3 regions of the Rothia sp. HC945 genome follow, and region 2 is predicted to be linked to each of the others. Evidence: riboswitches for the same ligand, from Rfam matches in the RefSeq annotation. Region 2 holds a riboswitch; each other region holds the start of a gene.

Region 1 (3,471 bases), 350 kb from region 2:
GGTGCACGCGGTACCGGACCGGAAAACCGGCGCCGTTCCGGAGGGAACCACGCCCGTGGTGCGAGCCAAGGGGCTCAACAAGGCTTTCGGTGCGGGACCGCACCGGGTCCAGGCAGTGACCGACGTCGACCTCGAGCTGGCCCCCGGGCGCACGCTGGGGATCGTGGGCGAATCGGGGTCCGGAAAATCGACGACGGCACGCATTCTCCTCGGCCTGGAATCCTACGACCAGGGGGTCTTGGAGGTCTTCGGGAAAACCCTGGCACGGAACAGGCGACAGGGGAGAGAACTGGCCACTCGGGCGCGCTTCGTCCATCAGGATCCGACGGGTTCCCTCGACCCGAAATACACCGTGGCCGCATCGATCGGGGAACCATTGCGCGGCTTCCGCATCGGATCCCGCGCGGAGCGTGCGGAACGCGTCACCGAGCTCCTGGACCTCGTGGCTCTCCCTCGTGACCTGGCCGGTCGCCGACCCGCGGAGCTCTCCGGGGGCCAAAGGCAACGCGTCTCGATCGCTCGGGCGCTCGCGGTCGATCCCGAGCTCATCGTGCTGGACGAACCGGTCTCGGCGCTTGATGTTTCGGTCCAGGCCCAGATCCTTGATCTCCTGGCCGACCTCCAGGAGCGACTGGGGCTCTCGTACGTGTTCATCAGTCACGACCTGGCCGTCATCCGCCAGATCTCCGACGACGTCCTGGTCATGGCCGAGGGGCGCGTGATCGAGTCCGGACCGGCGGGGGAAGTCTTCGACGCCCCGCGGGAGCGACTGACTCGGACACTCATCGACGCGGTCCCCGGAACCCGTCACGATGGCGACCCCGCGAACGTCATATGACGTCTTCGGGCTTCGGGTGAACCGTGTGTGACGTGGCGGCGGAATCGGAGGTCATGTCCTTCCGAGGCCGCTGACTAGGTTGTAAGTTCACTATCAGGATCACGAGCACCGGTCTTGAAGCTCTGGCTGACCGGTCGGCAACCCTTTCCGCTGTGATGGGGTGCCCCAGATGAAGATCCGGCCGGGAGCACACCGCTCCCCGGCAAGCACGGCGTCACGAGAAGGACTCGGCGCCCCGCCTTCGAGGGGGATCACGATGTCAGCAGACGAATACCCGCAGGCACCCGGGCTCGGCACGGTGCAGATCCACGGTGGAACGGCCGACCAGCCGTCGGCCCGCCCGGTTCGACCGCCGCTTTACCTGACCGCCTCCTACGAATTCGATACTCTGCGCGATGCCAGGGAATGCTTCGGCCAGCGGGAACCCGGATTCACGTACTCGAGGACCGGAAGCCCCACCGTGGGACTTCTGGAACGTCGCCTGGCCGAGCTCGAGGGCGGCGTCGGTGCCGTCGCGACGTCCTCCGGACAGGCCGCGCTGACCCTGACCCTTCTTGCCTTGGCCGGGCGCTCGGGGCAGAGCCAGGACGGCGAGCCGCACCCCGAGATTCCCGCGGGACACGTGGTCGCTTCGAACCGCATCTACGGCGGCACCGCCGACCTCCTCAACGACACGCTCGCCGAGGCGGGCATCGCCGTGACGTGGGTCGACCCTCATCGCCCGAACGAGTGGGAACGAGCCGTGACGGAACGGACCCGGGCCTTCCTCGTGGAATCCATCGGAAACCCGCACGCCGATCTCCCGGACATTCCTGAGCTCGCAGCCGTCGCACACGCCGCCGGAGCCGCGCTCGTGGTGGACAACACCCTTGCGACGCCGCACCTCCTGCAACCGGGAAGACTCGGGGCCGACGTCGTCGTTCACTCGGTCACGAAGTACCTGACCGGCAACGGCAGCGCGCTGGCCGGAATCGTTGTGGACACCGGACGGTTCTCGCCGAGCAGTGATGCGGCCCGATGGCCGCAGTTCACCGCGCCGCGCCGCCGATTCGGCAATCAGTCGTTGGTCGCGGGGCACGGCGAGCATGGGGCCTTCCTTCACCTCGTCAGGGCGCAGCTGCTCAACGATCTCGGCCCGAGCCTGGCGCCGTGGAATGCACAGCAGGCACTGGAAGGCATCGAGACCCTGGACGTCCGGGTAGACCGTCACTGCCGGGTCGCGGAAGGGATCGCCCGGCGCTTGGCCGCCCATCCCCGCGTGCGGAGCGTGCGGCACCCGAGCCTCCCCGGCTCGAGCGACGCCGCGATCGCCGATCGCGACTTCCCGCGCGGTACCGGGGCGGTCCTCTCCTTCGAGATCGACGGGACAACGGACGACGTCGAGCGATTCTTCGACTCGTTGGAACTGTTCAAGCTCGCCGCCAACCTCGGCGACGGACGCTCGATGGCGACCCACCCCGCGTGGACGACCCACTGTCGGCTCACGCCCGAACTCAGGGAGGCAGGAGAGATCACCGAGCGGACCGTTCGGTTGGCTCTCGGGCGCGAAGACGTCGAGGACCTGTGGCAGGACCTCTCGACGTCGCTCGACAGGGTCACCGGAACCGGCCCGAACCAGGCACCCACCGCACGCGAGAAGGAGACCGTACGAGCATGACCGCGACGCAAGACATCAACGATCTCGGGTCACGCCGGCCTGCGCAGGACGGGACCTCCGCGAGGACGGAGCCGTCCGTGGTTCGGCCCGGATTCAGAACGACTGCTGTCCATGCAGGTCAGGAACCGGACCCGCTGACGGGGGCCGTGATCCCGCCCATCTACCAGACCTCGACGTTCACGCAGGACGGGGTCGAGACGCTCAAGAGCGGATACGAGTACTCGCGCGGCGGAAACCCGACGCGCACCGCCCTGGAGACGCAACTCGCGCAGGTCGAGAACGGGAGCCACGCCTTTGCCTTCGCGTCGGGGATCGCCGCGGAGGACGCCCTTCTGCGTTCGGTGCTCCGTCCCGGAAACACCGTGGTGGCGGCGGCGGAGACCTATGGCGGGACCCATCGCCTCCTCAGCCAGTTGTATTCCAGGTGGGGAGTCGAGACCGCGTTCGTGCCCCCGGCCAGAACCGACGAGCGCGACCGCCTGCTGGCGGATCCGTCCGCGACCGTTCTTTGGGTCGAGACCCCGACCAACCCCTTGCTGAGCATCGTCGACCTCCGCGAATGGGCTGAGGCCGCTCATGCCGCCGGAGCTCTGCTGGTCGTGGACAACACGTTCGCCTCGCCCGCGCTCCAGAATCCTTTGACGTGGGGCGCCGACGTCGTGGTCCACTCGACCACCAAGTACATCGGTGGGCATTCCGATGTGTTGGGCGGTGCCCTGGTCGTCGGTGACGCGGTGTGGGAGGAGCAGTCGCTGGCCGAGTTGTTGCAATTCCAACAATTTGCCTGCGGCGCCGTCGCGGGTCCGCAGGATGCCTTCCTCACCTCGCGCGGCCTCAAGACCCTCGGCGTCCGCATCCGGCAGCACTGCGAAAATGCTCAGACCATTGCCGAATGGCTCGGGGACCGAAACGACGTTGAACAGGTCTGGTACCCGGGTCTTCCGGAGCATCCGGGGCACGACGTCGCCGCGAGACA
Region 2 (3,471 bases):
CGTCGATCGCGTTGCGGACTTCAGGTCGATTGAGGCGGACGTGAAGCCTGTCCTCGCGACTCTCGATCTCGATTGCGGTGAAGTCTCCGGTCAATTCCATGGTTTAAGCCCTTTCGAGAAGCAGCGCCGCACCCTGGCCGACGCCGATGCACATGGTCGCGAGGCCCTTGGACGCGCCTTCGCGTTCCATGCGGCCCAACAGGGTGATCGTGATACGGGACCCGGAGGATCCGAGGGGGTGACCCAGGGCGATGGCCCCGCCGTCCCGGTTCACGATGTCGGGGTTCAGCCCGAGGCGGCGGATCGAGGCGAGGGACTGCGTCGCGAAGGCTTCGTTGAGCTCCACCGCCCCCAGATCCTCAATGCCCCACCCCGAACGTTCGAGCACTTTCCGACTCGCCGGCACGGGACCGATGCCCATGATCTCCGGCGGGACACCGGCGGATGCACCGTCCACCACGCGTGCGCGCGCCGTGAGGCCGTATTTCTCGACTGCCTTCTCGCTGGCCACGATGATGGCCGACGCGCCGTCGTTGAGCGCGGACGAGTTGCCTGCGGTGACCACGGATCCCCCACCGACCACGGGCCTGAGCTTGCCCAGGGCCTCGGCGGTCGTGCCAGGGCGGGGGCCTTCGTCCGTATCGACCACGGTGATATCGCCCTTCCTGCCGGCAACCTCGACCGGGACGATTTCGTCCGCGAACCTCCCGGCCTCGATGGCCGCCGTGGCGTTCTCCTGCGAGCGCACCGCGAATTCGTCGGCTTCTTCGCGAGTGATTCCGTCGGTGCGGGCCACCTCTTCCGCGGTCTCGGGCATCGAATAGGTGGCCTTGCCGTCGCGGGACAAGGGGCCATCCACGAACTTGGGGTTCACGAAACGCCACCCGATCGAGGTGTCGAACACCTCCCCGGGTTTGGCGAAGGGACGGGTGGGCTTTTCCATGACCCAGGGTGCGCGAGACATCGATTCCACGCCGCCGGCGACGACGATGTCCGCGGCCCCTGATGTGATCATCTGCGAAGCCGTCGTGATGGCCGACATTCCGGAGGCGCACAGGCGGTTGACGGTCATCCCCGGCACAGTGTCCGGGTACCCCGCAAGCAGCCAGGCCAGGCGTGCGACGTTGCGGTTCTCCTCGCCCGCTCCGTTCGCATTTCCCAGGATGACCTCGTCGACGTCGGCGGGGTCGATGTTTGCTTCCTCCACGACGCTCTTGATGCAGAGTGCCGCGAGGTCGTCGGGCCGGACCGAGGACAGTGCACCCCCATACCGCCCGACCGGGGTGCGGGCTCCGCCGACGAGGAAGGCTGCTGGCATTTCGGGCATGGAAGCTCCTGTTCAGGCGTTCGGTTTCAGCTGTTCGGCCCGTGGGGAATTACCGACCGTTCGTTCACTAATATGGCACCTGGTGTGATGTGCGTCAATTCAGACTCGGTGCGGCGTGAACGAGCGACGAGGCGAGACCCCCTCGGAGGAGCCGCGAACTGCCCAGCCTCCACGCGGGCCGGCCAACCGCCCGGATGACGCACTTTGACGCACGCCGTTTCATCTCCCGAAACAGTCCGGGCCGAGTTGGAGCGGCCCCGGAGGACGCGCTTAATCTGGAGGGGAAAACCATCCAGAGCGACCGAGAGACCTGGCTCGACGACGTCGCAGCAACCTTCTCCCCGCAATGGCCGCATGTCCCACAGGGCCTAGGGAGAATACGGTGCTAACGCCAGGGTTCGATGGAGTGATTGATTGTGAGTTCGGCCCGCGCCTCGGAGGCCACCCGTGCCTTGGAGGCCGACGCCGCGTCGGTCCGATTCCACGATGTCGGGAAGTCTTTCCGCACCTCGTCCCGTAGCGGGGCGCGCACTCAGGTCCTTCGGGACGTGAGCTTTACGGTGCAACCGGGTGAGATCGTCGCCGTCGTCGGGCCCTCCGGGTGCGGTAAGTCCACTCTCCTGCGCGCGACGGCGGGCCTCGACACCGCGACCGAAGGCTCGGTCACGATCGACGGCAGCCCGGTTCGGGACGTCGATCCTCGGTGCGCCGTCGGATTCCAGGAACCCCGCCTGTTGCCCTGGCGTTCGATCACGGACAATGTCGCCCTCGGTCTGCCGAGAAAAACCCCCGCTTCCCGCGGCCGGAAACGGGTTGCCGAACTGATCGAGCTCGTTGGCCTGACCCCGCACGCGAGCCACCGCCCGGGCGAGGTCTCCGGTGGCATGGCCCAGCGCGCGGCCCTGGCCAGGGCACTGGCCCGGAATCCGCGGGTGCTCCTGCTCGACGAGCCCTTCGGCGCGCTCGATGCCCTGACCCGGCTCAAGATGCAGGACCTGCTTCTCGATCTCCATCGGCAGGACCCCACCACGGTTCTGCTCGTGACGCACGACGTCGACGAGGCACTGTACCTCTCCGATCATGTGATCGTCCTGGGGCGCCCGACCCCAGGAGAGCCCGCGGGGATCGTGGAGAGCATCGAGGTCGGCCTCCCCCGACCCCGTTCTCGCGAGGACTCGGATCTGACCCGAATGCGCGGACACCTCCTGGGGCTGCTCGGCGTCGACACCACGGCGCACTAGCCCCCACGACGTCGAACCCGTGAACTCCCCATGCCCAGCAAGGACCCGATCCCGATGACCACCGTTTCCCGTCGCGATGCCTTCAAGGGCGTCGGTCTCGGCGCTATCGCCCTGACTTTGTCCGGATGCATGTCCGGCGAAGGTGCCGGCCGTGGCGTCATCAACGCGGATGCTTCCGGAAGCATCACCCTGGACTACGCGACGTACAACCCGTTGTCGTTGATCATTCGCAAAAAGAAGTGGCTCGAGACCGCCGCCGAAGGGCTCGGGCAGTCCGTCTCATGGTTGAAATCTGCCGGATCCAATAAGGCCAACCAGAGTCTGATCGGCGCCGCGATAGACGTCGGCTCGACGGCGGGCTCGGCCGCCCTTCTGGCACGTGCCAACGGCGCGCCGATCACAACGATCGGCCTCTTTTCCCAGCCGGAGTGGTCAGCCCTGGTCAGGACGCCGGACTCTCCCCTTCGCGCGGTCGAGGACCTCGCCGGTCGCAGTATCGCGGCGACCCTCGGCACGGACCCCTACTTCCTCCTGATCCAGGCCCTCGATGAGGCCGGGCTGTCCGCCGATGATGTGACCATCGTGAATCTCCAGCACGCCGACGGTCGATCCGCGTTGGACACGCACCAGGTCGACGCCTGGGCCGGGCTGGACCCCATCATGGCGACGGCCCAGGAGGAAGGCGGCGACCAGTTGTTCTACCGGAATCTCGACTTCAACACCTGGGGATTCCTCAATGCCCGTGAGGAATTCCTCGACCAGAACCCGGAAGGAGCCCAACTCGTCATCGACGTGTACTCCTTCGCGCGCGAATGGGCCATCGCCCACCGGGAGGAAGCCATCGCGGTCTTCGCCGAGGAGGCAGCCATATCGGACGACGTCGCCCGCACGGTCTGGGATCGC
Region 3 (3,471 bases), on a different contig from region 2:
GTCGGTATTCCAGGTGGGGCGTGCGGTTTCACGAGAACGAGGTGAAGTCATGCATCCCAGCCTACGTTCGAAAGCACCGGCGCCGCCGCCCCGGACGGACGTTCCTACCGAATCTCCGTGGTGTCGACGGCCTCGCGCGTGCGACGAGTCAGGGGGTAAGCGAGGGCCAGGAGGATCACCCACACCGCCCCGATGATGAGGGACATGCGAGTGTCCTCGAAGAACCCGAGAAGCACGACGACGCCGATCATGAAGGCCAGCGCGAGCCAGGAAGCGGCCGGCCACCAGGGAGTCGGGAAGCGGGAGGGCCCCGAGCCCTCGCGGGAGCGTCGGCGTCGCATGGCCAGGTGCGTCACCAGGATCATGACCCAGACCAGAACCGTAGCGAACGTCACCAGGGTTGCGACGTAGAGGAATGCATTCTCGAAGAAGTGATTGACCAGCACCCCTGCCACGAGCACGATGCCCATCGCGGCCACCGTCATGCTGGGAGTGCCCCGCGACGATACTCGGCTGAAGGAGCGCGGCGCGAGACCGCGTTGGGCGAGACCGTACAGCATCCGCCCGGCCCCGTAGATGTCCGAATTGATCGCAGAGACGGCAGCCGTAAGAACCACCACGTTCAGGATGTGGGCGGCCGCCGGGATGCCCAACCCGGAGAAGATCTGTACGAAAGGAGAGCCTTCGTCGCCGATGCTGCTCCAGGGGTAGAGGGACATGATCACGCCCATCGTGAGGACATAGAAGAGCAGGATGCGCACCGGGACGGTGTTGATCGCCCCGGGGATGGATTTCTCGGGGTCTTCGGCCTCGCCCGCGGTGATTCCGATGTTTTCCACGCCCCCGAAGGCGAACATGACCACGGTGAAACAGGCCAAGAAACCGGAGAACCCGTGAGGGAAGAAGCCACCCTGTTCCCACAGGTTCGTCACGGACGGCTGGATCTCCTGGTGCAACTGAACACCGAAGACGATCAGTGCCAGGCCGCCGACGATCATCGCCACGATGGCACCGACCTTCACCAGGGTCAGCCAGAACTCGACCTCGCCGTAGACCTTCACCTTGGTGAGGTTGACCGCCATGATGATCGCGACGACCGAGACGATCCATATCCAGCTCGGCGTGGTCGGGAACCAGAACTTCATGTAGAGGGAAAAGGCCGTGACGTCTGCGACGGCGACTAGCGCCATCTCGAAAGCAAAACTCCATCCCGTGACGAATCCCGCCCAGCGGCCCAAATATTCGGTCGCATAGTCGGCGAAAGAGCCGGGGACCGGGTGGACCAGGGCCATTTCGCCCATGGCACGCATGACCATGAACACCGCCGCACCACCGATGACGTACGCCAGAAGCACCGAGGGGCCGGCGAACTGGATGGCGTCCGCGGACCCGAGGAACAGGCCCGTGCCGATGGCCGAGCCGAGGGCAATGAAGCGAATGTGACGCAGGGTCAGCCCGCGCCTGAGCGACGTCTGCGGGTTGTCGGCGACGTCGCCCGCGGTTCCCGTTCCGCCCCTTCTCGGGGACGGGTTTTTCTCCTGGCTCACGGTCTTCCTTCGGGGCGGTCGATGATGGTGCCGCCCGGTCCGACACCGGACGACCATGAGACAGGGTACGCAATGGTCTCGCTCACGTCATAAATGTCATGACGTTTCACGTGGGTGCAGTATGACGCCGGTACTTGACGCGCGCTCCGCCCATGCGAAAACCTTGTATCGGGTCAAGAGAGCCAGCGCAAAGCCCCAGCTTGCTGGCCGGCAACCCTCCAACCGCGGTGGGGTGCCCTGGGTGAGGACCTGGTGGTCGCGAAACAGCGATCGCAAGCGCGGGCGCGGTGTGCCCGGTCGTCTCGATCAGTGAGACTCGTATTCCCCGGTGAACCAGAGGGTTCCGGGTCGACCCGGGTGCTGATGGATCGGAAGACGGCCGGTCGCTCCATGCCCCTCGACATTGACAGGAGCAAAAATGAGCACTCAAGGTCTTCCCACTCCTTCCGCACCGCAGGGCTGGAAGTTCGAGACACAGCAAATTCACGCCGGACAGGATCCGGATTCCGCGACCGGTGCGCGGGCATTGCCGATCTACCAAACGACGTCCTTCGTGTTCGACGACGCCGAGCAGGCGGCCAACCGCTTCGGGCTGAAGGAACTCGGCCCCATCTATTCGCGCTTGACGAACCCGACCCAGGAAGTCGTCGAGAACCGCATCGCTGCGCTCGAAGGCGGCGTCGGCGCCCTTCTGGTCGCGTCCGGTCAAGCAGCCATCACCATCGCGATCCTTAATATCGCGAGGGCCGGGGACCACGTGGTCGCGAGCCCCAGCCTTTATGGCGGCACGTACAACCTCCTCAAGCACACCTTGAGTTCCTACGGCATCGAGACCACATTCGTGGAGGACTTCGACAACCCGGAGGCCTGGCGTGCCGCGGTCCGGCCGAACACCAAGGTTTTCTACGGCGAGACCGTGCCGAATCCGCGTAGCGACGTGTTCGATATCGAGCCGTTGGCCGAACTCGCTCACGAAGTCGGTGTGCCGTTGGTCGTGGACAACACGGTGCCCACCCCGTACCTCGTCAAGCCGTTCGAATGGGGCGCCGACGTCGTCGTGCACTCGGCGACCAAATACCTCGGAGGGCATGGAAACAGCATCGGGGGCGTGATCGTCGATTCCGGCAATTTCGATTATTCGAAGTACCCGGACCGGTTCCCGCAGTTCAATACCCCGGATCCCAGCTACCACGGCCTGGTCTTCGCCGAAGACCTCGGCCCCAACGGCGTCTTCGGGGTCAATCTCTCCTACATACTGCGGGCACGTGTGACCCTGTTGCGTGACCTCGGTGCCTCCATCTCGCCGACGAACGCATTCAATATTTCCATCGGCCTCGAAACTCTTTCCCTTCGCGTGGAGAGGCACGTCGAGAACGCTCGCAAGGTCGCCACATGGCTTGAAGCTCGTCCCGACGTGACGCGCGTGCACTATGCGGGTCTCGAGTCCTCGCCCTGGTATGACCTCGGCCGGAAATACGCGCCCCAGGGCGTCGGAGCGGTCGTCGGCTTCGAACTCGAGGGGGGTGCGGAGCCGGCCCGGACCTTCGTGGATTCCCTCCAGCTTCACTCCAACGTCGCCAACATCGGGGACGTGCACTCGTTGGTCATCCACCCCGCCTCGACCACGCACTCGCAGCTTTCGGAGAAGGAGCTTCGCGATGCGGGCGTGGCTCCCGGATTCGTCAGGCTTTCCGTGGGGCTGGAGCACATAGACGACATCCTGGCCGATCTCGAGCACGGTTTCGACGCGCTGACATCCGCGGACGGCGCGACCGTATCCGCAGAACCTGTATCCGCGAACGGGCAATAGACGAACGAGGAGCAGACGTGACGATCGTTGGTACCGGTGCGCGCAAGGCCGAGACCAGGGGAGACGGCGTAGTCAATTACTACGACGTCGGCGACCTTCTGGTGGACTCCGGCG

The links. A riboswitch is a leader RNA that binds a small molecule or an ion and turns the genes downstream of it on or off. The one in region 2 is predicted to bind S-adenosylmethionine.
Region 1: linked by a shared signal. The riboswitch ahead of AB0Y14_RS07750 (PLP-dependent transferase) and the one ahead of AB0Y14_RS06230 (ABC transporter ATP-binding protein) in region 2 are both predicted to bind S-adenosylmethionine.
Region 3: linked by a shared signal. The riboswitch ahead of AB0Y14_RS09190 (bifunctional o-acetylhomoserine/o-acetylserine sulfhydrylase) and the one ahead of AB0Y14_RS06230 (ABC transporter ATP-binding protein) in region 2 are both predicted to bind S-adenosylmethionine.

What each region holds. Positions count from the first base shown of each region.
Region 1 is NZ_JBFCSN010000001.1:1,749,233-1,752,703, reverse strand. It holds gene AB0Y14_RS07755 (dipeptide ABC transporter ATP-binding protein) at 1-838, shown strand, start outside; SAM riboswitch class IV at 936-1,053, shown strand; gene AB0Y14_RS07750 (PLP-dependent transferase) at 1,095-2,495, shown strand; gene AB0Y14_RS07745 (cystathionine gamma-synthase) at 2,492-3,471, shown strand, end outside.
Region 2 is NZ_JBFCSN010000001.1:1,403,931-1,407,401, forward strand. It holds gene AB0Y14_RS06220 (enoyl-CoA hydratase/isomerase family protein) at 1-100, opposite strand, end outside; gene AB0Y14_RS06225 (thiolase family protein) at 104-1,327, opposite strand; SAM riboswitch class I at 1,613-1,735, shown strand; gene AB0Y14_RS06230 (ABC transporter ATP-binding protein) at 1,744-2,568, shown strand; gene AB0Y14_RS06235 (aliphatic sulfonate ABC transporter substrate-binding protein) at 2,623-3,471, shown strand, end outside.
Region 3 is NZ_JBFCSN010000002.1:133,786-137,256, reverse strand. It holds gene AB0Y14_RS09200 (S9 family peptidase) at 1-51, opposite strand, end outside; gene AB0Y14_RS09195 (amino acid permease) at 105-1,604, opposite strand; SAM riboswitch class IV at 1,719-1,832, shown strand; gene AB0Y14_RS09190 (bifunctional o-acetylhomoserine/o-acetylserine sulfhydrylase) at 1,966-3,357, shown strand; gene metX (homoserine O-acetyltransferase MetX) at 3,375-3,471, shown strand, end outside.